DNA from 2 places in the Yersinia massiliensis genome. Region 2 is predicted to be linked to the other one. Evidence: predicted binding sites of a transcription regulator. Region 2 holds the regulator's gene; the other holds the start of a gene.

Region 1 (16,072 bases), 1.6 Mb from region 2:
TGGAGATTTTGAACTGGCGGCGGATATAGGCATAAGCACCGATCCCCATCGCCACACTTTTCAGGCTACCTGTGGCATTCGAAGGCAGCGTGATACCGCGGCCCACCGACAGGCATTCCACCAGCATACGCCAGCCCTGACCGGCCATTTTTGGCCCACCGATAATGTAATCAATGGGGACAAAGATATCGTTGCCGCGTGTCGGACCATTTTGGAAAGGCACGTTCAGCGGGAAGTGACGGTGACCGATTTCTACCCCTGGGGTGTTAGTCGGGATCAATGCACAAGTAATCCCTAAATCAACGGTTTCACCCAACAGATGCTCAGGATCCGATAATTTGAAGGCTAAGCCGAGTACAGTGGCGATAGGTGCAAGGGTGATATAGCGTTTGTTCCATGTCAGGCGCATGCCCAGCACTTGTTTACCTTGCCATTCCCCCATGCAAACGGTGCCAGTGTCGGGAATTGCGCCAGCATCAGAACCGGCCTCTGGGCTGGTCAGGGCGAAGCATGGAATCTCATCGCCACGGGCCAAGCCTGGCAGATAATGATTCTTTTGTTCTTCAGTCCCGTAATGCTGTAGAAGTTCGCCGGGGCCAAGGGAGTTAGGTACGCCCACGGTGATAGCTAAGATACCTGATACGCCCGACAGTTTTTGCAGTACCCGAGCCTGCGCATAGGCCGAGAACTCAAGACCGCCGTACTCTTTCTTAATGATCATCGCAAAGAAGCGTTTTTCTTTCAGATACGCCCACAGTTCTGGCGGCAAGTCGGCCAATTCATGGGTAATCTGGAAGTCATTTGCCAGACGGCAGGCTTCTTCAACAGGCCCATCGATAAACGCTTGCTCTTCTGCGGTTAACTGTGGTTTTGGGTAGTTGTGCAATTTCTTCCAGTCAGGTTGACCTTGGAACAAATCGCCTTCCCACCAAGTAGTGCCGGCATCAATGGCTTCTTTTTCAGTCCGTGACATCGCAGGCATAACTTTACGGAACATGCGCAATGCCGGCGCAGAAAACAGTGATTGGCGCACCGGTGTGAGCAACAAAGGCAGTAAAACAATCATCAGTGGCAATAGTACCCAGTATGACCATAACTGCGACGCACCTAGTGCTACGGTGTAGACCACAAGAATCAAACTACTGAGATAGAGGTTCACCCGGTGATAGAACAACACACCAATAAGAACCAGCAAGGCAACAATGCTAAGAACCATCATAATAATGCTCCTGAGATGTAGGAGGTCTGACCTGTTGAGTGATACATTTGTTTTAGTCCATCTCATTATTTTTATCAATACCATTACATGCTATTTACAACTCATCTCACAATTTGTTCTCAATCCTCGTGAAAACTCTTTCCTGTAACGCATCACAGCGCTTCTCGCTTTTTATGCTATCCGGTACACTGACACAGGAAAATATTGATGCCATAGGACTATAAAAGAGGCTCCCATGTACCACGATTTAATCCGCAGTGAATTGAACGAAGCAGCAGACACGCTGGCAAACTTTCTGAAAGATGATGCAAACATCGATGCTATTCAACGCGCAGCCGTCCTGTTGGCTGATTCTTTTAAAGCGGGTGGCAAAGTCTTGTCATGCGGGAATGGCGGTTCCCATTGTGACGCCATGCATTTTGCTGAAGAATTGACTGGCCGTTATCGTGAGAATCGCCCTGGTTATCCAGCGATTGCGATCTCAGATGTTAGCCATCTCTCTTGTGTCAGTAATGACTTTGGTTATGACTATGTTTTCTCGCGTTATGTTGAAGCTGTTGGCCGTGAGGGGGATGTCCTGCTGGGCATTTCTACATCAGGGAATTCAGGCAACATCATTAAAGCGATTGAAGCTGCTCGCGCTAAGGGCATGAAAGTCATCACCCTGACAGGTAAAGATGGCGGTAAAATGGCGGGCTCAGCGGATATCGAAATCCGAGTGCCGCATTTCGGTTATGCCGATCGCATTCAGGAAATTCATATCAAGGCGATTCATATCTTGATTCAGTTGATTGAAAAAGAGATGGTAAAAGCCTGATGTGCTGAGGTGATCAACGCTGAAACGAGTGGTGTTGATCACCTTGAATCACCCTCAACGAAACCGTGTCTGGTAAAAACAGTGTCTGGTAAGTGAAAAACGCAGCTAACACCGCTGCAACAACAAGAATTAAAGGTCTAAGCGGGAGGTTAGTTATGTGCGAATTGCTCGGGATGAGCGCAAATGTTCCCACGGATATTTGCTTTAGTTTTACCGGTCTAGTGCAACGAGGTGGGGGAACAGGCCCGCATAAAGATGGCTGGGGCATTACTTTCTATGAAGGTAATGGTTGCCGCACGTTTAAAGATCCCAAACCAAGTTTTAACTCGCCAATTGCCCGCTTGGTACAAGATTATCCGATAAAATCCTGTGCGGTGGTTTCGCATATCCGTCAGGCCAACCGAGGGGAAGTGGCGTTAGAAAATACTCACCCGTTTACCCGCGAAATGTGGGGCAGAAACTGGACTTACGCTCACAACGGGCAGCTAAAGGGCTATCGTCAATTAGATACTGGGACTTTCCGGCCTATTGGCCAGACTGATAGCGAATATGCTTTCTGCTGGCTGCTAAATCAATTAGCCAAGCGTTACCCGCGAACCCCCAGTAATTGGCCAGCCGTATTTCGCTATATCGCAACGCTATGCGAGCAGCTGCGCAAAAAAGGCGTGTTTAATATGTTGCTCTCGGACGGGCGTTTTGTGATGGCGTTCTGTTCGACCAATTTATATTGGATAACCCGCCGTGCGCCTTTCGGCAAAGCGACGTTGCTGGATCAAGATGTTGAAATCGATTTTCAGCGCCAAACCACACCCAATGATGTGGTCACGGTGATCGCCACGCAGCCTCTGACAGTCAATGAAACCTGGCACAAAATTGCACCAGGTGAATTTTCATTATTCTGTTTTGGTGAGCAAATTTGATTTGGTCAAAGCGTACTGGGATGCCGGTTCGCTGGAAAGCGGCGGGCGGCTCAGTACATACTGCCCGTTAACGACTGAAACCGCTGGTGGCATCCGGTTTTTGGCAAAATAGGTATATCCCGGCTGTAATTGACGCCAGAAATTGTAATCTGAAGAGTTTCGGTGGCGCTGCATGTTTTGCTCTGTCATTCGGAAAGGATAAATACTGATATCGACTTTTTCCTGACCGAAGATAAATGCCGTTTGCACGTAGTTAAATATCTCGTCCATATAGGCATCTGTCATTGCATAACAGCCAATTGATTTGCAAGCGCCATGGATCATCAGATATTTCCCTGAATAACCCTGAGACTTATCATATTCATTTGGGAAGCCAATATTGATTGCCCGATAAAACTTACTATCGGGTTTTAAATGGCGCATATCAATAGTGTAAAAACCTTCCGGACTTTTGAAATCACCTTCACGGCGTTTCGGGCCAAGGCCACCTGAGAATTCACAGATGCGATAGCTTTGTACCAGGCGATACTCACCCTGTAATCTGGCATATAATTCCAGAGTACGTTCTTCTTTGAAGATCTGAATATAGACCGATGACCCTAGTAATTGCTGTTTAAGCTCTTTGGACACCGCCACTGGCTCACTGGCTGAGCTGGTGAAGGATACCGCAGGCAAACAAATTATCATCGCAAACAACAACGCGACTTTGCCCATTTATTATTCCTACTTATATTTATTAGATGCCACTAACTTTTCTGATTTATAGGCGCAGATTATCAGTCAGAAAATTTTTAGCAATATATGTTTTGTATAAAATAAATACCAACTCGGTAAAGGTGACTTAATAATGCGCTTTTACCGAATATATACAGAAGTTAGTGGGAAATGATTTGCATTTGCTTGACTCAAATCACGGCATTTTTCAGACACTGTAAGGTCTAGATGCTAGAATCGTGCGCTGTTGTTGGCTCGTTCATTGAATGGCTTTGGTGGTCATTTTACGTAAGAGACGATTAACACCTAATTTCTACGATTCTTTCAGTCAGTATTCATGGTTGCCCTATAGAATCGGCACTTTGCTGCCGCTTATATGAAGCGTGAAAGTATCTTCTTTTGTGTGGCTGTACGCGTTGGGTTTCAGTACAGCATTTGATATCACTGATAAAGTTGTCCAACCTTATGATTAAGATAAAGAAAGGACTCGACCTTCCCATCGCTGGGTCACCCTCGCAGGTGATAGAAAATGGTCCAACTATTCGTCATGTCGCGCTGCTGGGTGAAGAATATGTGGGCATGCGTCCCTCCATGTTGGTACAAGAAGGTGACTGGGTTAAGAAAGGTCAGGCTCTGTTTGAAGATAAAAAAAATCCGGGAGTGATGTATACCGCACCGGCTAGCGGCAAAGTCTGTGCCATTCATCGTGGTGAGCGTCGAGTGCTGCAATCGGTGGTGATTGAAATTGAAGGCGATGAGCAAATTGCTTTCGAACGTCATGATGAGTTGTCCCTCAATCAACTGAGTGATGAACAAGTACAAAACCAATTGCTGGCCTCAGGTTTATGGACTGCATTGCGAACTCGCCCTTTCAGTAAAACTCCTGTACCGGGTAGCCGCCCTCGGGCTATTTTTGTCAGTGCAATGGATACCCAACCACTAGCTGCTGATCCGCTGGTGATCATTTCCACTGAATCCGATGCCTTTAAGCATGGTTTAACCCTCCTGACTCGCTTAACGGAAGGGAAAGTACATGTTTGCCATGCATCAGGGCAGGCGGTCAGTAGCCATCCGAACGCGCAAGTAACCTACAATGAGTTCTCTGGCCCTCATCCGGCGGGGTTGGTGGGCACACACATTCATTTCCTTGAACCGGTGAGTGCACGCAAGACCGTTTGGCATCTGGGGTATCAGGATGTGATTGCGATTGGCAAACTTTTCACCCTTGGTGAATTGTGGACTGACCGCATTGTCGCGGTGGCAGGCCCGCAAGTGAATGAACCGATATTACTGCGCACTCGCCTTGGCGCGAGTTTGTCTGAATTGACGACGGGTAGATTGAAAGACGGTGAAAACCGGATTATTTCTGGCTCCGTTCTCAGTGGTACGGCTTTCTCGGCCACTCATGGCTATCTTGGGCGTTTCCATCAGCAAGTGTCTGTTATTCGTGAGGGGCGAGAGAAGGAACTCTTTGGCTGGGTAATGCCTGGTCGCGATAAATACTCCATTACTCGCACCACACTCGGCCATTTCTTCAAACGTAAATTGTTTGCTTTTTCGACCAATATGAACGGTGGTGAGCGTGCAATGGTGCCTATTGGTAACTATGAACGTGTCATGCCGTTGGATATTTTGGCGACACATTTACTGCGTGACTTGCTTTCGGGGGATACCGAAAGTGCGCAGGCACTGGGTTGTCTAGAGTTGGATGAAGAAGATCTGGCATTGTGCACATTTGTCTGCCCCGGTAAGTACGAATACGGCCCGGTACTGCGCGACATACTGACCAAGATTGAGCAGGAAGGATAACTCATGGGCCTGAAACATTTTCTCGAGAAAATAGAGCACCACTTTGAAGCGGGTGGGAAATTAGAAAAGTACTATCCGCTGTATGAGGCTGCGGCCACCATTTTCTATACCCAAGGTAAAGTGACGCCGGGTGCGTCTCATGTGCGAGATGCCATCGACCTAAAACGGATGATGATTCTGGTCTGGTTGGCGGTCTTTCCAGCTATGTTCTGGGGGATGTACAACGTCGGCGCTCAGGCGATCCCAGCATTAAACCAACTCTACAGTGGTGCCGAGCTGCAACAGATTATTGCCAGTGATTGGCATTATCAACTGGCCAAAATGTTGGGTGTCTCCTTTGCTCCAGACGCGGGCTGGATCAGCAAGATGGTACTGGGGGCGGCCTATTTCCTGCCCATTTATGCCGTGGTGTTTTTGGTTGGCGGTTTTTGGGAAGTGGTTTTTTCTATCATCCGCAAACATGAAATCAACGAAGGTTTCTTCGTCACGTCCATTTTATTTTCGTTGATTGTACCGCCCACATTGCCTTTGTGGCAGGCGGCACTGGGGATCTCTTTCGGCGTCGTTATCGGTAAAGAGGTCTTTGGTGGTACGGGGCGTAATTTCCTTAACCCAGCTCTGGCAGGACGTGCTTTCCTGTTCTTTGCTTACCCCGCGCAGATATCCGGTGATTTGGTGTGGACCGCAGCAGATGGTTTTTCTGGCGCCACTCCATTGTCACAATGGACGGTTAACGGTAGCCACAGTCTAGTGAACACCGTGACCCAGCAACCTATCACTTGGATGGACGCTTTTCTGGGTAACATCCCAGGATCGATTGGTGAAGTCTCTACGCTGATGATCTTGATCGGGGGGGCCATTATTCTGTTTGCCCGCGTGGCTTCTTGGCAGATTGTGGCGGGTGTGATGATCGGCATGATTGCCACCGCGTACTTGTTTAATTGGATAGGCTCTGACACCAATCCGCTATTCGCGATGCCTTGGTATTGGCATTTGGTCCTCGGGGGTTTTGCGTTTGGCATGGTCTTTATGGCAACCGATCCGGTGTCGGCCTCATTTACCAATGCCGGTAAATGGTGGTATGGCGGTTTGATTGGCGCGATGTGCGTATTAATCCGAGTGGCTAATCCGGCTTATCCAGAGGGCATGATGCTCGCTATCCTGTTCGCTAACCTGTTTGCACCATTGTTCGACTACGTGGTTGTTCAGGCCAATATCAAGCGGAGGAAAGCCCGTGGCGAGTGATAAACCAAGAAATAATGACAGCATCAGCAAAACATTGCTGGTGGTGATCGTGTTGTGCTTAGTGTGTTCTGTCGTGGTGTCAGGTGCGGCTGTCGGGCTAAAAGCGAAGCAACAAGAGCAACGCTTGTTAGATAAACAGCGGAATATTTTGGCGGTCACCGGTTTACTGCAACCGAGAATGCCTGCTGAAGAAGTGCAACGCGAATTTGCTGAACGCATTGAACCTCGCCTACTGGATTTACAAAGTGGTCAGTTTATCAAACAAGACCCCGCGACTTTTGACCGAGCTCAGGCGCTACGCGATAACCAAATGAGCATCGCGCTGACCTCAGCGCAAGATATCGCTGGGATTCGGCGTCGGGCCAACATCGTTGAAATCTATTTGGTGCGTGGTGAAGACGGGCAGATCAATCAAATTGTTTTACCCGTCTATGGCTCGGGTCTGTGGTCGATGATGTATGCCTTCGTGGCTATCGACAGCGACGGTAAAACTGTGCGCGGTATTACCTACTACGATCATGGTGAGACTCCGGGGCTGGGCGGGGAGATAGAGAACCCCAATTGGCGTAACCAATGGGTGGGTAAACGGTTATTTGACGATCAGGGGCAACCGGCTATCCGTATTGTTAAAGGGCGTGCACCTGCTAACGATCCTCATGCGATAGACGGATTATCTGGAGCAACATTGACCTCAAACGGGGTGCAAAACAGCTTCGATTTTTGGCTCGGTGAAAACGGCTTTGGCCCGTTCCTGCAACGAGTGCGCGAAGGAGCGTTAAAAAATGGCTGATACCAAAGAGATTAAGCGGGTCTTATTTGGGCCTTTATTTGATAACAACCCCATTGCATTACAGATCTTGGGTGTTTGTTCTGCGCTAGCGGTTACCACCAAACTGGAAACTGCCTTAGTCATGACGCTGGCCGTAACCTTGGTTACCGCCTTCTCCAGTTTTTTCATCTCATTGATCAGAAACCATATTCCAAATAGTGTGCGCATCATTGTTCAGATGGTCATCATTGCTTCGCTGGTGATTGTCGTGGATCAGATACTGCGTGCTTATGCCTTTGAGATCTCCAAGCAACTGTCAGTGTTTGTCGGCTTGATTATCACTAACTGTATAGTGATGGGGCGCGCCGAAGCCTACGCGATGAAATCTCCACCGATTGAAAGTTTTATGGATGGTATCGGTAACGGCCTAGGCTACGGTGTCATTCTAGTGCTGGTGGGTTTTGTTCGCGAGCTGATTGGCTCAGGCAAATTATTTGGTGTGACGGTACTTGAGTCCGTGCAAAACGGCGGGTGGTATCAGCCAAATGGATTGTTCCTGTTAGCGCCTAGTGCATTCTTTATCATTGGTATGCTGATTTGGGGCCTACGGACCCTGAAGCCTGCGCAGATTGAGAAGGAGTAATTGACGATGGAACATTACGTCAGTCTGTTTGTTCGCGCAGTGTTTGTGGAAAATATGGCTCTCGCGTTCTTCTTGGGAATGTGTACTTTTCTGGCTGTTTCCAAGAAAGTGGCGACGGCCTTTGGCCTGGGTATTGCGGTCACGGTCGTTTTGGGCATTTCAGTACCGGCCAATAATCTGGTTTATAACCTAGTGCTGCGTGATGGTGCCTTGGTCGAAGGGGTGGATCTCAGCTTCCTGAATTTCATTACCTTTATTGGCGTTATCGCGGCTATTGTGCAGGTATTGGAGATGATCCTCGATCGTTATTTCCCCGCCTTGTACAACGCATTGGGTATTTTCTTGCCTTTGATTACCGTGAACTGCGCCATCTTCGGCGGCGTGTCCTTTATGGCGCAACGTGATTACAACTTCCCTGAATCGATTGTGTATGGCTTTGGTTCCGGCATCGGGTGGATGTTGGCCATTGTGGCACTTGCCGGTATTCGCGAAAAAATGAAATATGCCAATGTGCCTGCGGGTTTACAGGGGTTAGGGATCACCTTCATCACGACCGGATTGATGGCATTAGGATTTATGTCTTTCGCCGGTGTGAGCCTATAAGAGCAGGAATAATTCATGGAAATAATTCTGGGCGTAGTGATGTTCACCCTCATCGTGCTGGCGTTGACACTGATGATCTTATTTGCCAAGTCGAAGTTGGTGAATACGGGGGATATTAGTGTTGATATCAACGATGATGCGGAAAAATCTTTTGTTGCTCCAGCAGGGGATAAGTTGCTTAACCTGCTTTCTAGCCATGGCATTTTCGTTTCCTCAGCGTGTGGCGGCGGTGGTTCGTGCGGCCAGTGCCGAGTCAAGATTAAAGAAGGTGGCGGGGACATTCTGCCCACCGAGCTTTCTCATATCTCAAAGCGTGAAGCCAAAGAAGGTTGTCGCTTGGCGTGTCAGGTCAGCGTGAAGCAAAATCTGAAAATTGAATTACCCGAAGAAATCTTTGGTGTAAAAAAGTGGACGTGCGAAGTTATCTCTAATGATAATAAAGCCACATTTATCAAAGAATTAAAGCTGAAAATACCGGACGGTGAGGTGGTGCCGTTCCGCGCTGGGGGCTTTATTCAAATTGAAGCTGAACCGCATACCGTCAAATACGCTGATTTTGATGTGCCAGTGGAATATCGTGGCGACTGGGATAAATTTAATTTATTCCGATATGAGTCGGTTGTCTCGGAGCAAACTGTGCGTGCTTACTCGATGGCAAACTACCCAGAAGAACGTGGCATCATCATGCTGAATGTGCGTATTGCGACGCCGCCACCTTCACAGCCTGATGCGCCGCCGGGAATAATGTCATCCTATATTTGGTCCCTGAAACCGAGCGATAAAGTAGTTATTTCTGGGCCATTTGGTGAGTTCTTCGCTAAAGATACCGATGCTGAAATGATCTTTATTGGTGGTGGTGCAGGTATGGCACCGATGCGTTCGCACATCTTTGATCAACTCAAGCGGCTGCATTCGAAACGTAAAATCAGTTTTTGGTATGGCGCTCGTTCACTGCGTGAAATGTTTTACGAAGAAGATTTTAACCAGCTACAAGCTGAGAATGATAATTTCCAATGGCATGTGGCGTTGTCTGATCCCCAGCCAGAAGATAATTGGACGGGATATACCGGATTCATTCATAACGTCTTATTCGAAAATTATCTTAAAAATCACCCAGCACCTGAAGATTGTGAATTCTATATGTGTGGCCCGCCGATGATGAATGCGGCCGTGATCAAAATGCTGAAAGATCTCGGCGTGGAAGACGACAATATTATGCTTGATGATTTCGGCGGTTAAATTTCTATTCACTGGCTTCAATTTTCACCGGCTTCAAATGTGTAGGGAATACAACGATTGGGGATATCGTGCAAAAGCAAAAACAGGTAATACATTGGTTAATGGCTGTGGTCGGGGTTGTCATGCTGGCGGGCTGTGGCCCTGAGCAGATCAATCTGGAAGGGAAAACCATGGGCACTTCATACTCCATTAAGTATGTGGGGGGATCATCCGTGCCCAGTCCTGAGAGACTACAGCAGGAGATCGATCGTGAGTTAGAAGTCGTGAATGATCAGATGTCGACTTATCGCCCCAATTCAGAATTGAGTCGCTTTAACAAAAGCCGAGAAGTAAACAAGCCGTTTGCGGTTTCAGTGGCGACGGCAAAGGTGGTACGTGAGGCAATCCGTATCAACCGGCTGACTGATGGTGCACTGGATGTTACGGTTGGGCCATTGGTCAATTTGTGGGGATTTGGCCCTGAAGGGCGGCCAGATGTGGTACCGACCGAAGCTGAAATTTCCAAACGCCGCGCTTGGGTCGGTATTGAGAATTTAGCTGTAGAAAATGGGGCGCTGATAAAGCGTATTCCCGAGTTGTATGTTGATCTCTCTTCTATTGCTAAAGGCTATGGTGTTGATGTAGTCGCTGAATATTTGGAAGCCAACAACATCACCAACTATATGGTCGATATCGGCGGTGAAGTCCGAACCCGTGGTAATAATGGGGAAAATAAACCTTGGCGCATTGCGATTGAAAAACCGGTTTCTGGCATGTCACAAAGTGCTCAAGAGATTATCGAACCAGGGCGCATGGCAATCGCAACTTCCGGGGATTATCGCAACTATTTTGAAAAAGATGGTGTCCGTTATTCTCACACAATTGATCCCGAAACAGGGCGGCCCATTAATCACCGGCTGGTGTCTATCACTGTTTTAGACCCAAGCTGTATGACTGCGGATGGATTATCGACTGGGTTAGATGTGCTGGGGCCAGAGCGGGGAATGGCATTGGCGAATTTACTCGGTATTCCGGTACTGATGATAGTCAAAACTGATGAGGGCTTTGAAGAGCGCTATTCTGATGCCTTCCAGCCTTATCGGCAGAAACGGCCTTAATCGGAGGGGATATGTTGACTGTTTTTATCGCGTCCTTTGTCTTTTTCCTGTTAGCTATCGCCGGGATGTCATTAGGCTATATTGTCAAGCGTAAAACCTTACAGGGCAGTTGTGGCGGCATCGGAGCATTGGGGATGGAGAAAGTCTGTGATTGTCCTGAGCCTTGTGATTCGCGAAAGAAACGTTTGGCGAAAGAGGCCGCACGTCGAAAGGCGCTGGATCAGTACCGTATTTTATAGTGGATGAGCAGATCGCGATAAAATAAAGTTAATATGATATATCTCCCCGCCAACAACCTCTTGTTGGCGAGGAGAATATTTAGATAGAGATAGCCGATTCTCTAACGAATAGTGGGTAATAAAAGTATATATCCTGAATATCATCGTTTAGATGATCACGTTATTTTTGCTACTTACTATTCTTCGCCACTCACAATTTTTCGAAATAGCGCGGGTGAATCGACCATAACACCATCTGCACCTAATTCTTTTGCTTTCTTATAGTCTTCGGGCGTATTTATCCCAAAGAAAATAATGTGCGCGTTAGTGTTTTTGCGAAAACAATCAACAGCTTCTTTATCCCAACTCAGTACCGCATTGGAGCGGCCCTCTCCCAATGTATATTTCTCCACCACTTCAACTTTGCGATGCAATTCTAAGCCATACCAACGCTCGAGGTTCTCCGTAGGTAAATCACATTTATGAGCCATAGTAATGTTGGCGAGCTGAGTGCGCGTAAGGTCGCGGCTTTCAAAACGCTTTATCTGATGTGATGGGTCAGCTACCTTATTTACGGTATCCAATGCATTCAAATATGCATCGTCGGTTGAGTAGACTCGAGCGCGGGATAGGCGGTTTTTCTCGCCTTTATGGCTAACATCGAGTGTTTTTTGCAGCGCCTTGGCGAAGGTCAACGGATTGGCATCGGGTGATTTGATGTCAAGATAGAATGTGGTGGTCGGGAATTGTTTCAATACTTCATCAAGAGTAGGTATGCCGCTGTTAGCACCTGATTTAAGCGTAATATTGTGTTTTTTATCATAAGCAACACTCGCGTCCATTTGTGCGAGTTGTTTAGCGGTATAAGCAGAAACTTTACCGGATTTATTCGTTAATTCCTTAAGATCAGAAGGGCGATACAATACGGGAATATTATCCTTGGACAGTTGTAGCGTGATCCAAATTGCATCGGCGCCATTATCGAGCGCCTTTTTGATGGCGGGCAATGTGTTTTCTGGTGCATCACCTGTCCCTCCTCGATGGGCAATAATTTGTGGTATTTCAGGGGAGGTAACTGATTGGGGATTTGCGGCAAAACCAGAAGAAACAAAGCAGGAGGATAATAGTAGGGTAGCCATAATATAATTTCGCATAATATTGAGTCCTATTCATTAATTAACAATGAATTATCGTTGAGGTTGATGTTAATCATATAAGTAATATTTTTAGGCCTTTTCGAATTTAATGGTTTTTTATAAAAAATAAATAGCAAAATACTTAAAGAACTTAATAACAGAATTCAATTCTGTTATAGGCGTTATTGATTACTGTTTTGATTAGGATAATTATGAAATGTGACAGTTAATCGATAGGCTTAGAGGGACGAGAGTTAGGATAATCTTGAATTAAGATTACTTTACTGTATACTTATACAGTAAATGTGTGGTGGGTGGATAAGATGCGAAAAATTATTCATGTGGATATGGATTGCTTCTTTGCGGCAGTTGAAATGCGTGATGATCCTAGCCTACGCGATATCCCTATCGCGATTGGCGGTAGTCGCGACAGGCGTGGTGTCATCAGTACCGCCAATTATCCTGCTAGGCATTATGGTGTCCGCAGTGCGATGCCAACGGCCATGGCCCTGAAACTATGCCCACAACTGAAAGTTATCCCCGGCCGTATGGCAGCCTATAAAGAAGCGTCACTGCATATTCGTGAAATTTTCGCTCGTTACACGCCATTGATTGAGCCGCTCTCCTTAGATGAGGCCTATTTAGATGTGTCTGATTGCCTGGCGTGCAGCGGTTCAGCCACATTAATTGCCCAAGAGATTCGCCAATCAATCGCTGATGAACTGAACCTGACAGCTTCGGCTGGCATCGCTCCTATCAAGTTTTTGGCAAAAATAGCGTCCGATTTGAACAAGCCCAATGGGCAATATGTGATAACGCCCGATCAGGTTTTACCCTTCTTACATGATTTGCCCTTGAGCAAAATTCCAGGCGTTGGGAAAGTGACCGCTAAACGTTTACAGGATGTCGGGTTAGCCACCTGTAGTGACGTACAAAACTACTCGCAGGCTGAATTATTGAAACGCTTTGGTAAATTTGGTCATGTGTTGTGGGAGCGCAGCCACGGTATTGATGAACGTGAGGTCTCCCCCGAACGTTTGCGTAAATCGGTGGGTGTTGAAAGGACTTTGGCAGAGGATATCCATGACTGGGATAGCTGTGAATCATTGATTGAGCAGCTATATATTGAGCTGGAAACGCGGTTAAGTAAGGTCAGGCCAGACCTACATATTGCTCGGCAAGGGGTGAAGCTGAAATTTCATGATTTTCAGCAAACGACGCAAGAACATGTTTGGCCGCAGCTGAATAAAACAGACTTACTGCAAGTAGCGAAAACGGCGTGGAATGAGCGCCGCGCTGGGCGGGGAGTGCGCTTGGTGGGCCTGCATGTCACATTGCTGGATCCACAACTTGAGCGGCAATTACTGCTGAGCTGGGAATAGGGCGGCATAAAAAACGGCGGACCCATTTGAGCCGCCGTTTCGTGTCAGAATGTTAACTCAATCTTTTTATGCGCGTTCTGGAATTGCTTTGAGCAATGCGGTCAGCAACTGCCAATATTGGCCTACGCTCTCGATGTGAACTTGTTCATCCGGCGAATGCGGCCCCGTCATGGTTGGCCCAATCGAAACCATATCCATATCTGGGTAAGGTTTTTTGAACAAACCACATTCAAGGCCCGCATGAATAACCATGATGTTTGGCGTTTTGTTGAATAACTTTTGGTACGTTTCTCGCACAAGGGCCATTACCGGTGAGCTAGGATCTGGCTGCCAGCCAGGATAGCCACCTTTTGGTGAGGTCTTCGCACCCGCTAACTGACCAATTGCTGTCAGCATGCTTACCACGTAATCTTTTCCGCTGTCGATCAGGGAACGAATCAGGCAAATGATTTCGGCTTCGTCTTCATTCATGGTCACCACACCCACGTTCAGTGAGGTTTCTACCACGCCTTTAACTGCATCGCTCATGCGAATGACACCATTAGGTGTCGCGTTTAATAATGCCACCAAACGTTGCTGAGTCTCTTTCGTCAGGGCTTTCGCCTCGGAGCTAACAGGCTCAAGTAGTATCGTCAGATTTTTTTCTACTGCAGCCAATTCGTTTTTCAGTGTGGCCAGATAATCTTGGCTCAAACTTTTCAGTTGCTCGACTTTATCTGCGGCAATGGCCAACGTCACAGAGCCTTCACGCGGGATAGCGTTACGTAACGTACCGCCATTCAAATCCAATACACGCAGGTCTAACTCTTTAGCCTGTTCAAACAGGAAACGCGCAAGCAGCTTATTAGCATTGCCTAGACCGAGGTGAATGTCTGCGCCTGAGTGACCACCTTTCAGACCTTTTAGGGTCAGCTTCAGCGTTTGGTAACCCGCTGGCACAGCTTCACGCTGAAGCGCAAACGTGGTGATGAAATCAATACCACCGGCGCAGCCCATATAGATTTCACCTTCCTGCTCGGAATCGGTGTTAATCAGAATATCGGCTTTCAACCAGTTAGGTTGCAGGCCGAATGCACCATCCATGCCGGCTTCTTCGGTCATGGTCAGTAACACTTCCAGTGGGCCGTGCTCAACGCTGTCATCAGATAACACAGCCAGTGCGGAAGCCATACCAATCCCATTATCGGCCCCTAATGTCGTGCCGCGGGCTTTGACCCATTCGCCATCGATGTAAGGTTGGATGGGATCTTTGGTGAAGTCATGTACCGTGTCATTATTCTTCTGCGGAACCATATCCAAATGGGCTTGCAGTGCCACGGGCTTACGGTTCTCCATCCCTTTGGTCGCAGGCTTGCGCAGCAGGATATTACCGACTTGATCACGCTCCGCGTGCAGGCCTTTTTCTTTGGCCCACGCCATAATATGCTGTGCCAGCGCTTCTTCATGGTAAGACGGGTGAGGGATAGAGCAAATTTTTGCGAAAATATCCCACAACGGCTGTGGCGAAAGTTGAGACAGTTCAGACACTGTAAGTCTCCTGTAATAGCATTCCCATTCGGCAGTCTCACAACGGAGATTTCAGAGATGCTATTGGGTTGATGACTAAAGATTTTAGGGGTTGCGATAAACCGCCATCGTAATGGCGAGATAGTTTGAGAATATCACTTTCATTGGCATTACGCGCGTATCGCACCACAATTACTGTCTCAGATTCGATTAATTAGCCAGATAATCGCTGGTTTTTATTCGGTTGGCTCACTATAATCTCGCGCAACCTTTTTTCCCCTTCTGATACATGGCACGCCACTTCTATACTGGCTGGGATTACATTTTATGAGCGAAAAATACGTCGTTACCTGGGATATGTTGCAAATTCACGCCCGCAAATTGGCACAGCGTTTACTGCCAGCGGATCAATGGAAAGGTATCATCGCGGTCAGCCGTGGTGGGTTAGTACCTGCTGGCATTCTGGCGCGTGAGCTGGGTATTCGTTATGTAGACACCGTTTGCATTTCTAGCTACGACCATGACAATCAACGTGATCTTAAGGTCTTAAAGCGCGCTGAAGGCGATGGTGAAGGCTTTATCGTGATTGATGATTTGGTCGATACTGGCGGCACGGCAAAAGCCATTCGCGATATGTACCCGAAAGCTCATTTTGTGACCGTGTTCGCTAAACCTGCGGGTCGCCCATTAGTTGATGACTATGTGGTTGATATTCCTCAGGACACATGGATTGAACAGCCTTGGGATATGGCGGT
Region 2 (16,072 bases):
GATTCATTCCATACGCTTTCAACGATTCATTCCATTGATGCAGCAACATGCTGAAGTGGTAGCTTGCACCTATTGTGGAAGATTTAATGTGAGCGATGAATGATCATTTGGCATAAATCAGCCAACACTAATGAGTATATTCTTTAATCGATTTACAGCCATGAACTCGCGGTAAAATAGACAAGAGACGAGGGTAAGTTGCGGAAAGGTGGAAGAAAAAAGACGGGAGAAATAGATAAGAAAAAGGCGCAGTATCTGCGCCTCGATCACTCAGTTATTGCACGGCAGCAAAAGCCGCAGCAACCCGCTGAACATTGCCGTGATTGACACCTGCCATGCACATCCTGCCACTGGCAATCAGATACACACCAAACTCTTCCCGCAAGCGATCAACCTGCGCTGCGCTAAAACCGGTATAGCTAAACATACCTCGCTGTTGCAGCAAATAGTCGAAATTGCGATTTGGCAGCGATGCTTTCAAGGCTTGTACCAGTGTGCTGCGCATTTCAATAATCCGCAAACGCATCTGTTCGACTTCCGCTTCCCATTGGGCACGTAACGCGTTGTCATGCAGCACTTTGGAAACCACCTGCGCACCAAAGTTTGGTGGGCTGGAGTAATTACGGCGAACCGTCGCTTTCAGTTGCCCCAACACACGGCCTGCTACGTCTGCACTTTCACACACCACAGACAGGCCACCCACCCGCTCGTTATAGAGAGAGAAAATTTTGGAGAAGGAGTTACTAACTAAACACGGCAATCCCGCAGCAGCCATCTCGCGAATGGCATAAGCATCTTCATTCAACCCAGCGCCAAATCCCTGATAAGCAATATCGAGGAATGGGATCAGATCCCGCGCTTTAGCCACTTCAATTACCTGATCCCATTGTGCATTCGTCAGATCAGAGCCAGTGGGGTTATGGCAGCAAGGATGCAGCAAAACAATACTTCTGGCGGGTAATTGCTGCAATGTGGCCAGCATTTGATCGAATTTGACGCCCAGCTTTTCGTCATCAAAATAAGGGTAGGTATTTACCTTGAAACCTGCGCCACCGAAAATCGCGACATGGTTTTCCCAAGTAGGATCGCTCACCCAGACCTGCGAATCAGGGAAATAAGTATGAAGGAAGTCAGCTCCGACTTTTAAAGCACCAGAACCGCCTACCGTTTGGATCGTCGCCACGCGTTGTTGAGCCAGTATCGGGTGCTCGCGACCAAAGAGAAGCTGCTGAATCGCAGTGCGGTAGGATTGCAAACCCTCCATCGGCAAATAGACTGGGGTTCCATGGGGCTGAGCGTTCAATTGTGCTTCAGCGACGTCTACCGCCTGCATTTGCGGGATTTCACCCAATTCGTTGTAATAAAGCCCAATGCTCAAATTGACCTTGTCTGCTCGGCCGTCGGCTTTAAAACTTTCCATCAGTGAAAGGATTGGGTCACCTGCGTAGGCGTCAACATGTTGGAACACGGTGCTGCACTCCTTTATCGATAATCGTCGTCAATACGCTAAATCATTCGCGTTGCCACCTACCAACGATTTAGCGTATACCGCATATATTTATGCAGCTTACCTTATTCCCCTAAATATTCCATCGTTACGCGGGAGGTCAGCTTAGTGATCAATTCGTAGGCGCTGATACCGGTACAGGCTGCAATTTTCTCTACGGGCAATTCTGCCCCCCAGAGCAAGACTTCATCCCCGACTTTGTCGTTAGCATCCGGCCCAAGATCGACTGAAATCATATCCATCGATACTCGGCCAGCAATGCCAACCTCACGCCCATTGATCCACATCGGTGTCCCCGATGGCGCGCTACGAGGATAGCCGTCACCATAACCAATCGCCACCACACCTAGCCGCGTATCTCGTTCACTGACCCAAGTGCCACCATAACCCACAGGTTCACCGGCTTTATGTTCACGTACCGCAATCAAACTGGATTTCAAGGCCATCGCGGGCTGCAAGCCAAAATGGCTAGCATGGGGTTGATCCAACGGCGAAGCACCGTAGAGAATAATCCCAGGGCGAACCCAATCACGATGCGCCTCTGGCCACAACAAAATACCGCCGGAGGCGGCAATCGACTGTTTACCGGGCTTATCGGCGACAAAGGCATCAAAACAGCGGAGTTGTTGGTGAGTGGTATCGACTTCTGGTTCATCCGCGCGACTAAAGTGGCTCATGATATTGATCGGCTGGACCACATTGCGACAGGCGCTTAAACGCTGATAAAAAGCGTCTGCGTGTTCAGGACGAACGCCCAAACGATGCATCCCAGTATCCAGTTTCATCCAAACATTGATGGGGGCGGGTAAGCTCGCGGCTTCCAGCGCTTCCAACTGCTCAATACTGTGCACTGCTGTTTCAATGCGATTCGCCACCAGAATGGGCAGGTCTTCTGCGGCAAAAAAGCCTTCCAGCAGTAAGATAGGTTTGACAATGCCGCCAGAACGCAGCATCAGCGCTTCGCTAATACGCGCAACACCATAGCAATCAGCATCCTGCAACGTATGCGCAATTTCCAATAACCCGTGGCCATAAGCGTTTGCTTTCACAACGGCAATCAGGCGGCTTTGCGGCGCCATACGCCGCACCTGTTGCAAGTTATGTCGCAGAGCGCGGCGGTCAATGACTGCAGTTGCCGCTTTCATTTCTTATCCTTAATTATCAATTATATATGTAAAGAAATTAGTGTTATTGGCTCACAGCAAGTGGACGCAGTTAACCCCTGCGGTTTCACGAATGAGGGGGATTGACTATTCGTCGTCGTATTGTGGGCCTGCGTAGTTATCGAAACGCGACCACTGACCATTAAATTTCAGTCGAACAGAACCGATCGGGCCGTTACGCTGTTTACCCAAAATAATCTGGGCGATCCCTTTCTCATCACTGTTTTCGTGATAAACCTCATCACGGTAAATAAACATGATTAAGTCGGCATCCTGCTCAATTGAGCCAGATTCACGTAAGTCGGAGTTGACGGGGCGTTTATCGGCGCGTTGCTCCAAGCTACGGTTAAGCTGCGACAGCGCAACCACAGGAACTTGTAGCTCTTTCGCGAGCGCCTTGAGAGAGCGTGAGATTTCGGCAATTTCCAAGGTGCGGTTATCGGAAAGCGATGGCACCCGCATCAATTGTAGGTAGTCGATCATGATCAGGCTTAAGCCACCGTGTTCACGGAAAATACGCCGTGCACGAGAGCGTACTTCCGTCGGTGTTAGGCCAGAGGAGTCATCGATGTACATATTGCGCTTTTCCATCAATATCCCCATGGTGCTGGAGATACGCGCCCAATCTTCATCATCAAGTTGGCCAGTACGAATGCGAGTCTGATCGACATGTGATAGTGACGCCAGCATACGCATCATGATCTGATCGCCGGGCATCTCCAAACTGAAGATTAATACCGGTTTTTCTTGCATCATCGCGGCATTTTCGCACAAGTTCATCGCAAACGTAGTTTTCCCCATCGATGGACGGGCCGCCACAATGATCAAATCCGATTTCTGCAAACCTGCCGTCTTTTTATCTAAATCAGAAAAGCCGGTCGAGACACCAGTGACACCATCATGGGGCCGCTGATAGAGCTGCTCAATACGTGCCACCGTCGCTTCTAGAATCTGGTCGACACTTTTTGGACCTTCATCTTTATTGGCTCGGCTCTCTGCAATTTGGAAAACTTTGGACTCCGCCAAATCCAGTAAATCTTCACTGCTACGCCCTTGGGGATCGTAACCGGCGTCGGCAATTTCATTCGCCACCGAGATCATCTCACGCACAACGGCACGTTCACGGACGATATCTGCATAGGCACCGATATTCGCCGCACTTGGCGTGTTTTTGGATAGCTCCGCCAAATACGCAAAGCCCCCCACCGAGTCTAAATCACCTTTTTGCTCCAATGATTCAGATAGCGTGATCAGGTCAATTGGCTTGCTGTTTTCCAGTAAGCGCTGCATTTCGGTAAAGATCCGGCGATGCGGACGGCTGAAAAAGTCATTACTGGCAACACGTTCTGACACGTTGTCCCAGCGTTCGTTATCCAGCATCAAACCGCCCAACACGGACTGCTCTGCCTCCAGCGAATGCGGCGGGAGCTTCAGCCCTTCCATCTGGCGGTCTCGTGGCTCTGTCGTATTGTTGGTTGGTTTTTTTGCGGCCATGAAGAGTGTTCTTTACCTTTGTTGCGAATAGAAAAAATGACGAATAGAAATTATAGCGACCTAGTATATACCCAAAGTAATTGGAGTTGCAGGTAACCGATAAATCAATCACGAATCTCTACACGCAAGATCTTGGCTACCTACCCAGAACCCTGTAGGGTGAAAATACATCTACGTCGAGGAGCTAATATGGCAAAGCGTATTCAATTTAACACCACTGGTGGGCCAGAAGTGTTGCAATACCTTGATTTTTCACCGGCAGATCCCACAGCTGACGAAGTGCAGGTTGAAAACAAAGCAATCGGCATTAACTATATCGATACCTATATTCGCAGCGGGCTTTATCCACCCCCTCACCTACCTAGCGGCTTGGGAACGGAGGCGGCTGGCGTCGTGGTGAAAGTGGGTTCATCGGTGAAGACCCTTAAAGTGGGTGACCGAGTGGTTTATGCTCAATCAGCGCTGGGTGCTTACAGCGAAGTGCATAATGTTAGCGCAGAAAAAATTGCTATGCTTCCCGAGCAGATTTCTTTCGAGCAAGCGGCTGCGTCATTCCTTAAAGGGCTGACAGTCCAATACTTATTGCGCCAAACTCATGAAATCAAACCCGGCGAAGTGTTCTTGTTCCACGCAGCCGCAGGGGGAGTCGGGTTAATTGCCTGCCAATGGGCAAAAGCGCTCGGTGCAAAACTGATTGGCAGCGTGGGGTCGGATGAAAAAGCAGAGTTAGCCAAAGCGGCAGGCGCTTGGGCCACCATTAACTATCGCACTGAAAATATCGCTGAGCGGGTGGTTGAACTGACCCATGGTGAGAAAGTGGGTGTTGTCTATGATTCGGTTGGGAAAAGTACGTGGCAGGACTCACTCAACAGCCTCAAACGCAGGGGATTAATGGTCAGCTTCGGGAATGCTTCGGGTCCTGTGACCGGTATTGACCTCGCGACGCTGAATCAGAAAGGTGCGCTGTATGTGACACGCCCATCACTCAATGCTTACGTGACCAATCGACAAGAGCTGGAAACCGCCAGTCATGAACTGTTCTCACTGATCGCGAGCGGTGCCATTAATGTTGATGTGGCTAAAAACCAGCAATTCCCGTTGCGGGATGCTCGTCGTGCCCATGAAATATTAGAAAGCCGCCAAACAACAGGGTCTAGCCTGCTGATCCCTTAATTTGCTAAGTCGTTTTGAGTTAATCTCGCGATAAAAATAAAGGGCTCCTGATTAGGAGCCCTTGCTTTCTTTGATGCATATGTAGGGGTACAGCTGGATAATCTGTCAGAAGCCGATCTGTTTTGGTAACAGTGCCGTTTATACGGCTATTTCTTGCCTCTAGCAGAGATGAAAAAGTGATACCGAATCGTATCGGGTAGCATCCTAGCAAGCACGCCTGAGAAAAAATACGCTTTCACGACAATTTGCATCACTAAACTTTCAGGCTGTGATCGCTCACGCAAGAAAGCAAAATAATCAGTAACGCCTGACTGTCGGTTTCTGCATCGAACGCCATAACCAAACGACAACGATCGCTAGAACCAACCATGGCAATAACTTAATCATCATGACAAATAACCCGCCGACCATCATAAAAGCCGCAGCGACCAGCAAAGCCGCAAATATTCCCAATAATGAAATGCCGGTCACCATGAGCATGATGAAAAAACCGATAACAAATAGAATTTCAAACATGGCGAGCTCCTTACTCATTGTTTATTGCCCTTGCATCGCGCGACAAAGATCGCGGCACAAGCAGGGTTTTATCGAGAGTATTACAAGAAACGTGCCAATCTAATGATTAAAGTTAACGCATTGAATTTAATAGAAATAAATTAAATACGGCCTATCCGAACAAACGGATAGGCATGGTCAAATTAACTAACTTGTAGTGAATTAGACTGCGGATAGTGAATTAGACTGCGGGCGAGTGACAAGGGCCAACGCCTGCTCGACGACGGAGACATCCGCACCGGGCTTATGTGCATTCTCACTGAGATGGCGACGCCACTGACGCGCACCGGGCACGCCCTGGAAAATACCTAAAATATGGCGGGTAATGTGGCCAAGATAGGCACCTCGTGACAATTCCTGTTCGATGTAAGGATAGAGCGCCTCAATAGCTTTTACGCTATCAACCACCTCAGCATTAGGATCAAACAGCTCACGATCGACTTGCGTTAGAATGCTGGGGTTTTGATAAGCCTCACGCCCCATCATCACCCCATCAAGGTATTTCAGGTGTTCTTTGGCTTCAGCCAATGTTTTCACCCCACCATTAATGGCGATGGTCAGTGCGGGAAAATCACGTTTGAGCTGATAAACACGTTCGTAATCTAACGGCGGTATTTCACGGTTTTCTTTCGGGCTCAGCCCTGATAACCAAGCTTTTCGAGCGTGTATGGTGAAGATATCGCACCCACCCTGCTCAGCAACAGTTTGCACAAACTCACACAAAAACGCGTAGCTATCCAAGTCGTCAATCCCGATACGGGTTTTCACGGTAACCGGAATAGACACCACATCACGCATGGCCTTAATACAATCAGCCACCAGACTCGCTTCTGCCATTAAGCAAGCACCAAAGCGACCATTTTGCACGCGATCGGAAGGGCAGCCTACATTCAAGTTGATTTCGTTATATCCGCGAAGCTCAGCCTGTTTGGCACACAGTGCTAAAGCCTGTGGGTCACTGCCACCCAGTTGTAGCGCAACAGGATGGTCCTGTTCGCTGTAAGCCAGATAATCGCCTTTACCATGAATAATGGCACCGGTGGTGACCATTTCGGTATAGAGCAACGTCTGCTTAGTGAGTAAGCGATGGAAATAGCGGCAATGGCGGTCAGTCCAATCGAGCATCGGCGCGACGGAGAACCTCTGTAGCGGAAAACCGCTTTTAAAATCAGTATGATCGCTTGTTATAGCTGAATTTGTCAGTGTGTTATTTTCGTGCATTCTGGGTCATTTTGTCGTGTTATTTCTTCTCAGCACACCTCAATTAGAGGTCACTGGAATAGTGATAAGGGAAAAGCATCGCCTACTATAACACAGAAAAAAATCTTCGCGCCGATGACTAAACGGCAGGTCATATTAGTAAACTTAAAGTTTTGAATAACTAGAGTATTTGCTCTCGACTCTATCTCTTTCAATAATAAAAAAATATCTAAAAAAATTTCAGAAGAATAAATAATGTATATTCCATTAATTCCAATTATCAAGTAGAGTTTCAATACAACTTCTTTAGATACTCACAAAATAAAAACATTTGAATAATATAGTCAATCATATTTTATTGAACCCCACATCAGTGACCACACTTTCATCTATAAACCCATACAATAAGTTTTAATTAGCCCTAATAAATTAACTTAATTAACACTGGACGAACATTAATTCCAATAAAGAAATAAATGTCGGAAAATTCCCACAAATTTTAGTTTAAAGTCCTATTTAAAATAAAATAGTACTGATTAATATCGAAACCAATATTAACTAATGTGGGTTTTATTTATGAAAACACCTCTCTTCACGCCGATAGCAGCAGCGATCTTCGGCATACTATCGGCGTCTTCTGCCAATGCAATTGATGTAGACTCAACAATCACCAATATTGTAGAAGGAGATGATTTCAGTAACTTTAATGTATCTCATACCGTTGCTAACATGTCTGGTGGTTCGATTTTCATGATGAGTAACAATGCTCAAATCGGTAATTTATTGGGTGGTACCATTAGCATTATGGATGGCAACACCCAAATTAATAATATGTCCGATGGCTTTATTGCTGGCATGTTTGGTAATAGTAATATCCTTAATATATCTGGCGGTAGAATTGGTAATATCAGTGGTGCCAATAATTTATTAACCTTTGCCGGAGATGCTACTAGTCTGAGTGGTGGAACACTTGTGGGTCACGTTAATAATAACGCCGACTTAACACTCTCGGATAATGGTTTTATGACAATAGCGTCAGGAGGAGGTACTTTTAATGCTCATCTTAAGATGAATGGAGGCACCGTTAGATTAACATCCGGTACATTGGGCACAGACCATGCTTTTGATATGCTCAGTGGAACCAATAATACTTTGTGGGCTGTTGCCGATACAGAGAATGTTAACCTTAATATTGCATCTGGATTGACAGGTACGATCAATACCGATGCTGGCGTAAATCTTACCTTAAATAACCTGACAGCAGACGGTACCACGACCCTAAATAAAGACGGTGCAGGGACTCTGAGTTTGTCTGATACAAGTCACTACAGCGGGACAACCTCTGTCAATGGTGGTGCAATTAGAGCCACGGCGAATAATATTTTCAGCAGCCTCTCAGATTTCATCACTCAATCTGCGGGTTCTCTGGATTTGAATGGTTACAGCCAAACACTAAAGTCACTCAACCATGCAGGAGTTGTTAATTTTGGCGGTAGTGGTGGAAATACCTTGAACATCATCGGAGATTATATCGGCAACAATGGATTGCTGAATATGAATGGTGTATTAGCTGCTGATGTTTCAGTGACAGACAAACTCAATGTTCAGGGTAATACATCAGGAACGACTTATGTTCAGGTTAACAATTTGGGCGGAAGCGGAGCGCAAACGCTCAATGGTATTGAGTTAATCAGTGTTACAGGTTCATCTGATGGTGAATTCATTCAAAGCGGCCGCATTATTGCTGGCGCCTATGATTATTATTTAAACCGTGGTCTGGATGCCAATGCCAATAATTGGTATCTAAACAGCACACTAGCTTCAGTCAACCCAGGCCCTGGTGGTGGTGGCGGCTTAACGCCAGATGAAGGTACCGCTCTTGGACCAAGAATTGAACGCCCAGAAGCGGGAGCCTATAGTGCTAACTTAGCTGCGGCCAATAATATGTTTTCTACTCGCCTGCATGACCGGTTAGGGGAAAGTCACTACATTGATGCGTTCACTGGCGAGCAAAAAGTCACCAGTATGTGGATGCGCAACGAAGGTGGGCATAATCGCTCCCGTGATACTAACGGCCAACTCGATACTCGAACGAATCGTTATGTCCTTCAAATTGGTGGCGATATTGCTCAGTGGAGCAATAACGATAAAGATCGTTTCCATCTAGGCGTCATGGCCGGTTATGGCAATAGCAGTAGTACTACGGACTCACGTATCTCCGGCTATAGCGCAAAAGGCTCCGTCGACGGTTACAGTACGGGTTTATATGGTACTTGGTTTGCCAATGACACCGATAAAACCGGTCTATATGTGGATAGCTGGGCACAATATAGTTGGTTTAATAACACGGTGAATGGCCAAGACCTAGCGGCCGAAGAGTATAAATCCAAGGGCGTTACCGCTTCAATTGAAAGTGGTTATACCTTCAATGTTGGCGAAAATGCAGCGAAAAATACGCGTTATTACATCCAACCGAAGGCGCAGGTGACTTGGATGGGGATAAAAGCTGATGACCACAAGGAAGCTAATGGCACTCGCGTTTCTAGCGAAGGTGAGGGGAATATCCAAACCCGCTTAGGGGCTAAAGCCTTTATGAATCACTACCGTGACCAGAATAAAGAACACGTTATTCAACCTTTCGTCGAAGCCAACTGGATCCATAATACGAAAGATTTTGGTACAAGAATGGATACTGCAATTGTTCAGCAAGAAGGCGCCGCAAATATTGCGGAGCTGAAGCTCGGCGTAGAAGGAAAGGTAAATAAAAACGTTAATCTATGGAGTAATGTTGGTCAGCAAATCGGTAACAATGGTTACAGCGATACGTCAGTGATGTTGGGCGTCAAATATAGTTTCTAATACTAACTAAAAATGAACAAATCGAGCCATTCAGCTCGGTTTGTTCGCTTTAATTTAGCGCTCACGCCGTAAAATCTCGCCATGATGGTTAGGCAGTCTAGTAACACGAAGAACTCGATATCAGGCCAGTATTGAAGTTAAAAAGACAAAATTGCGATGCTCGCCAACCCTGCGCCTTTTCATCTATCGGCGATTAACAGTAAATATGGTAAAATCCCTTCAATTCGACTGCGGCGGGATGTATATGATGAACCCTATCAATCAGGAAAAACTGCTGGCTCAAGCTGAAAGCTTGTGTCAACAACGTAACGTCCGGCTGACACCGCAACGTCTTGAAGTATTGCGCCTCATGGCACAACAGCCCGGCGCAATCAGTGCCTACGATTTATTGGATTTGCTGCGCGTATCTGAGCCTCAGGCTAAGCCTCCGACAGTTTATCGCGCATTAGACTTCTTGCTGGAACAAGGGTTTATCCACCGTGTTGAATCAGCTAACAGCTATGTGTTGTGCCATCATTTTGAAGAGCCGACCCACACCTCAGCCCTCTTTATCTGCGATAGGTGCAAGATAGTGACTGAACGTACTACGGTGGGTATCGAAGAAGCATTGGCACAATTAGCAAAACAGTCTGGTTTTACGCTGCGTCATAGTGTGGTTGAAGCGCATGGTTTATGTGCTGAATGCGGGGTAATCGAAGCGTGTGAAAGCCATGATCATTGCGATCATGACCACTCAATTGTGGCAAAAAAGAAGTGATTGAGGCAAAAGAGAGCAACGCCCAAGAATCTCGTTTAAGCTGTCGTCGATATCACGGCAGCCTTATTTTTAATATTAGCCATGACCAGCAAATATGAGACACATCCTTGTGTCGCGTCGATACAAACAATCATTCCAATGAAAATCCTAATATAGACTCTATTATTAACATGCATCATCAAAGATGATTGAATAATAAATTTAGTTAAACAACCGATATGAGGCTTATTTAATTAATAGTGATTATTCTAGCATGCAGAAATTCGAATCATTTGTATCGATATCAGATTAATTCCATTTAGTGATGTGACTACCAGCGATATTTGCTGTGGTCTTCCCAGGCCTTCACTTCTTTCTCAGCCTGCTCTTTCTGATAGCCGTATTTCTCCTGGATTTTACCGACCAGTTGGTCACGCTTTCCTTCAATAACCGTCAGGTCATCGTCAGTCAGCTTACCCCATTTCTCTTTCACTTTACCTTTAAACTGCTTCCAGTTACCGTCAGCTTGATCTTTGTTCATGATATCTCCGTAATCTTTGGATTAGTCAGTTTATTTAATTCAACACGATAAATATTTTCCATATTAATAAGCATCTAACGCCATCTATATAAACTAATAATTTATAGTTATTAACTTATTTAAGCATCAGTAGAAATATTTATCGTAGGAATAACTATAGCAGAGGAGACTGATAATTAAAGGCTGGTTGATATTAATGACTGGATTTAGATCAAGAAAGCAAAAATAGCGACTGAGAATATTCAGTTAAAACAGCAGGTAATAATGTATTATCGGAATGCTCTCAATTTAAATATGATAAGAAAGATTGTAGGGAAATGGATAATATACCCTTCTGATGGGAAGGGTATATTGCGGTCAATTAATTCAGATCCAGTCCCCATTACGGATGACGCCAACAGCCAATCCCTCAATGGTGAAGCTTTGTTCGCGCAGATCAACGACGATCGGCTCAAACTCGCTGTTCTCTGGCAGCAGCTGTACGATGCTACCCTGCTTTTTAAGGCGTTTTACTGTCACTTCATCATCGATACGTGCCACAACCACTTGCCCGTTCCGCACATCCTGCGTTTTATGTACGGCTAGTAGATCGCCATCCAGAATACCGATATCTCTCATCGACATTCCATTAACCCGCAGCAGAAAATCTGCGCTCGGCTTAAACATTGAAGGATCAACTTTATAGTGCCCTTCGATGTGTTGCTGTGCCAGCAGTGGTTCACCTGCAGCAACCCGCCCAATCAGTGGCAGGCCCTCTTCTTCTTCCATCAGCAAACGAATGCCACGCGAAGCGCCAGAGACAATCTCTATCACGCCTTTACGGGCCAATGCTTTTAAATGCTCTTCAGCAGCGTTAGGAGAACGAAATCCCAGACGCTGCGCAATTTCAGCACGGGTCGGTGGCATACCAGTTTGCGCCAAGTGATCGCGCACCAGGTCATAAACCTCTTGCTGTCTGGTCGTAAGTGCTTTCATTCCGCCCCCTGTTTGTTTATACAGTTTTGCTGTGAGTATATACAGGTAAGCGGATATTGGGAACCAAAGAGTGAATAAAAACAGGGATTAATCACAGCTTAATTGTGTCCTGTTGTGAACTCGCCGCGGCTTTATGCGCCATAGCGTCAACTCAAATGGTGCCAAAGTACAGATATCCAGACAAAAATAGCCAGCAGAACAGCTAAAAACACGGCAGCAGAGCCCATATCTTTAGCCCTGCCGGATAGCTCATGAAACTCACTGCCGATACGGTCGACTACCGCTTCAATTGCACTATTGATAACTTCAATAATAATCACTAGAACAACGCTACCAATCAATAAAATGCGGGCTACAGCATCTAAATCTAGCCAGAACGCCAGTATGATAGCCACGAGCGCAACGACAGCCTCTTGGCGAAAAGCCGCTTCATTGTGCCAAGCTGCGATTAAGCCTTTCGCAGAATAACCCGCTGCTTTGTAGATTCGGGTTAGCCCTGTTAACTGATTTGCCATGTTTTATTGCCTTTATCTTAAGGAGATGATGATTTTTACCGCTTTCTGTTGTCTCATCACCACAGATCTAAAAACCAGTTTCTGGTATCCTTGCGATGAATTGCTAACAAGAGGCTTCAAGTTGTCATGTCAGGTTGGCGTAAAATATATTATAAGTTATTGAATTTACCACTTAAATTGTTGGTAAAAAGCAAGGTTATTCCGGCAGATCCTGTGACTGAGTTAGGGTTAGACCCATCTCGTCCAATTCTGTACGTTTTACCTTATAATTCCAAGGCAGATTTGCTGACTTTGCGAGCGCAATGTCAGGCACAAGATCTGCCCGACCCTTTGATTCCATTGGAAATTGATGGCGTACAACTCCCAAGCCATGTCTTTATCGATAATGGTCCAAGGGTCTTTCGCTATTACGCACCAAAACAAGAGTCAGTGAAGTTATTCCACGATTATTTGGATTTACATCGTAATAATCCGGAATTAGATATCCAGATGCTACCGGTTTCCGTGATGTTTGGTCGCTCACCTGGGCGCGAAGGTCACGGCACACCTCATCTGCGGGTATTGAACGGCGTTGAGAAGTTCTTTGCTGTCTTGTGGCTAGGCCGCGATAGTTTTGTCCGGTTCTCAACCACGGTGTCACTGCGCCGGATGGCCAGTGAGCATGGCACAGATAAAACAATCGCTCATAAACTGGCTCGCGTGGCGCGGATGCACTTCTCTCGTCAGCGTTTGGCGGCGGTCGGCCCAAGTTTGCCAGCCCGTCAGGATCTGTTCAATAAGCTGCTGGCCTCTAAAGCGATTGAAAAAGCCGTTGCCGATGAAGCGCGGACTAAAAAAATATCCCACGAGAAAGCACAGCAAAATGCCATTACGTTGATGGAAGAGATTGCGGCAAACTTCTCTTATGAAGCCGTACGTCTATCTGACAGGGTATTGAGCTGGACATGGAACCGCCTGTATCAAGGCATCAACGTCCATAACGCTGAGCGAGTACGGCAGTTGGCGCAAGATGGCCATGAGATTGTTTATGTGCCTTGCCATCGCAGCCATATGGATTATTTGCTGCTCTCCTACGTGCTCTATCATCAAGGGTTAGTACCTCCTCATATTGCTGCCGGTATTAACCTTAACTTCTGGCCTGCTGGCCCGATTTTCCGCCGTTTGGGTGCGTTCTTTATCCGCCGTACTTTTAAAGGCAATAAACTCTATTCAACGGTGTTCCGTGAGTATTTGGGTGAGCTGTTTACGCGTGGCTATTCGGTAGAATACTTTGTTGAAGGCGGCCGTTCACGCACGGGTCGTTTGTTAGAGCCTAAAACCGGCACGCTGTCGATGACCATTCAGGCCATGCTTCGTGGTGGGTCACGCCCCATTACCTTAGTGCCCATTTATATTGGCTACGAGCATGTCATGGAAGTGGGCACTTACGCCAAAGAACTGCGTGGTGCGACCAAAGAGAAAGAGAACTTACTGCAGATGCTACGTGGCTTGCGCAAGTTACGTAATCTCGGTCAGGGCTATGTTAACTTTGGTGAACCCATTCCGCTGACCACCTACTTGAACACGAATGTGCCGCAATGGCGGGATGCTATCGATCCGATTGAAGCACAGCGTCCAACTTGGCTGACACCAGCAGTGAATGATTTGGCTGGCAAGATCATGGTTAGAATCAACAATGCGGCAGCGGCAAACGCCATGAACCTCTGCTCTACCGCATTATTGGCCTCACGCCAGCGCTCACTGACTCGCGAGCAGTTACTTGAGCAACTCGATTGCTACCTGCAATTGATGCGCAACGTACCTTACGCGAAAGACGTCACTGTTCCGGATAAAACGCCGGAAGAGTTACTGAATCACGCCTTGAATATGAATAAGTTCGAGGTGGAGAAAGACAATATCGGTGACATCATCATCCTGCCACGGGAACAAGCCGTGCTGATGACTTATTACCGCAATAATATCCAGCACTTGCTGATGTTACCGTCGCTGATTGCCAGCATGGTGATGTACCACCGCCGCATTACTCGCGCTGAGTTGCTGCGTCAGATTGGCATGATTTATCCGATGCTAAAAGCCGAATTGTTCCTGCATTACAGCAAAGAGCAGTTACCGCATACGCTGGATACCTTGGTTGATGAACTGGCGCGTCAGCAGCTTATTTGCGACAAAGGGAATGAGTTGGTGCTGAATCCAGCCCGTATTCGTCCACTGCAATTATTGGCTGCGGGTGTCCGAGAAACACTGCAACGTTACGCGATTACGCTGTCGTTACTCAGTGCAAATCCAAGTATCAATCGTGGGGCGCTGGAGAAAGAGAGCCGTATCATGGCGCAACGTTTGTCAGTTCTGCATGGCATTAACGCACCTGAATTCTTTGATAAAGCCGTCTTCTCAACGTTGGTGGGCACACTGCGTGAAGAAGGTTATATCAGTGATACGGGTGATGCTGTTCAGGCACAGACATTGGAAGTTTATAATATGTTGAGCGCCTTGATGACGCCGGAAGTGAAGCTGACGATTGAGAGTGTCAGTATGCCAGCGGAAACCAGCGAACAGTTGCCAGAACCTGAAGAAGATAAATCGGAAAATTAATCGGTTAGCGTGACAATACTGTTAGCTAAACAATATTGGTTAGCAAACAGTATCGGTTAGCAAACAATAAAAGTGGCCAGACTTACCCTCTGGCCATTTTTTATAGGTAGCTCACCAGAATGCCTAAAAATAGCACCAATCCCACATAGTTATTGTTTAGAAATGCTCGGAAGCAGGCATCACGCTCACGTTGAGCAATCAACTTCTGCTGATGAACAAACAGCGCCCCTGCGAGCAGTAATGACCAATAAAATGCCCCGCCCAGATTCATCAGCCAGCCAACGGCGACCATCAGTACCAATGTCGCTAATTGCAACAATCCAATGATCAGTTTGTCATGTTGACCAAAGAGAATGGCAGTAGATTTAACCCCAATTTTGAGGTCATCATCACGATCAACCATCGCATATTGCGTATCGTAAGCGACCGTCCAGCAGATATTGGCCAAGAATAGTAGCCAACAAACTAAGGGCAAACTTTCGCTGACTGCCGCGAATCCCATCGGGATTGACCAACCAAAAGCAGCCCCCAAAACCACCTGAGGTAGATGGGTAACCCTTTTCATAAACGGGTACACCCAAGCCAGCGCCAGTGCCGCCAGTGATAGCCCGATGGTCATGCGATTCAGGGTTAAGACTAAGCCAAACGAAAGCAGTACCAAGGTGACGAACAGGATCTTGCTCTCTTTTTCACTAATGGCACCGCTGGGCAGCGGCCGAGAGGCCGTACGCTTCACATAGCCATCAATATTCCTGTCAGCAT

What was found. Region 2 encodes LexA, which represses DNA repair genes until DNA is damaged. Its sites were predicted from a motif close to TNCTGTATGTACATACAGNA; they were not measured.
Positions count from the first base shown of each region.
Region 1: dinB (DNA polymerase IV) is a predicted target of LexA. The motif match lies at 12,712-12,731, and genes of this name have one in related genera.

Region 1 covers NZ_CP028487.1:3,691,929-3,708,000, reverse strand. The annotation lists gene fadE (acyl-CoA dehydrogenase FadE) at 1-1,219, opposite strand, end outside; gene lpcA (D-sedoheptulose 7-phosphate isomerase) at 1,455-2,036, shown strand; gene DA391_RS17295 (class II glutamine amidotransferase) at 2,192-2,956, shown strand; gene dpaA (peptidoglycan meso-diaminopimelic acid protein amidase) at 2,930-3,670, opposite strand; gene DA391_RS17285 (Na(+)-translocating NADH-quinone reductase subunit A) at 4,136-5,479, shown strand; gene DA391_RS17280 (NADH:ubiquinone reductase (Na(+)-transporting) subunit B) at 5,483-6,724, shown strand; gene DA391_RS17275 (Na(+)-translocating NADH-quinone reductase subunit C) at 6,714-7,514, shown strand; gene DA391_RS17270 (NADH:ubiquinone reductase (Na(+)-transporting) subunit D) at 7,507-8,136, shown strand; gene nqrE (NADH:ubiquinone reductase (Na(+)-transporting) subunit E) at 8,143-8,739, shown strand; gene nqrF (NADH:ubiquinone reductase (Na(+)-transporting) subunit F) at 8,755-9,978, shown strand; gene DA391_RS17255 (FAD:protein FMN transferase) at 10,080-11,075, shown strand; gene nqrM ((Na+)-NQR maturation NqrM) at 11,087-11,314, shown strand; gene DA391_RS17245 (glycerophosphodiester phosphodiesterase family protein) at 11,491-12,447, opposite strand; gene dinB (DNA polymerase IV) at 12,753-13,811, shown strand; gene pepD (beta-Ala-His dipeptidase) at 13,878-15,338, opposite strand; gene gpt (xanthine phosphoribosyltransferase) at 15,645-16,072, shown strand, end outside.
Region 2 covers NZ_CP028487.1:343,792-359,863, reverse strand. The annotation lists gene DA391_RS01620 (amino acid aminotransferase) at 275-1,468, opposite strand; gene alr (alanine racemase) at 1,573-2,652, opposite strand; gene dnaB (replicative DNA helicase) at 2,758-4,164, opposite strand; gene DA391_RS01605 (quinone oxidoreductase) at 4,354-5,337, shown strand; gene pspG (envelope stress response protein PspG) at 5,635-5,853, opposite strand; gene dusA (tRNA dihydrouridine(20/20a) synthase DusA) at 6,055-7,113, opposite strand; gene DA391_RS01590 (autotransporter outer membrane beta-barrel domain-containing protein) at 7,669-9,951, shown strand; gene zur (zinc uptake transcriptional repressor Zur) at 10,199-10,708, shown strand; gene DA391_RS01580 (CsbD family protein) at 11,019-11,228, opposite strand; gene lexA (transcriptional repressor LexA) at 11,595-12,203, opposite strand; gene DA391_RS01570 (diacylglycerol kinase) at 12,350-12,718, opposite strand; gene plsB (glycerol-3-phosphate 1-O-acyltransferase PlsB) at 12,845-15,310, shown strand; gene ubiA (4-hydroxybenzoate octaprenyltransferase) at 15,411-16,072, opposite strand, start outside.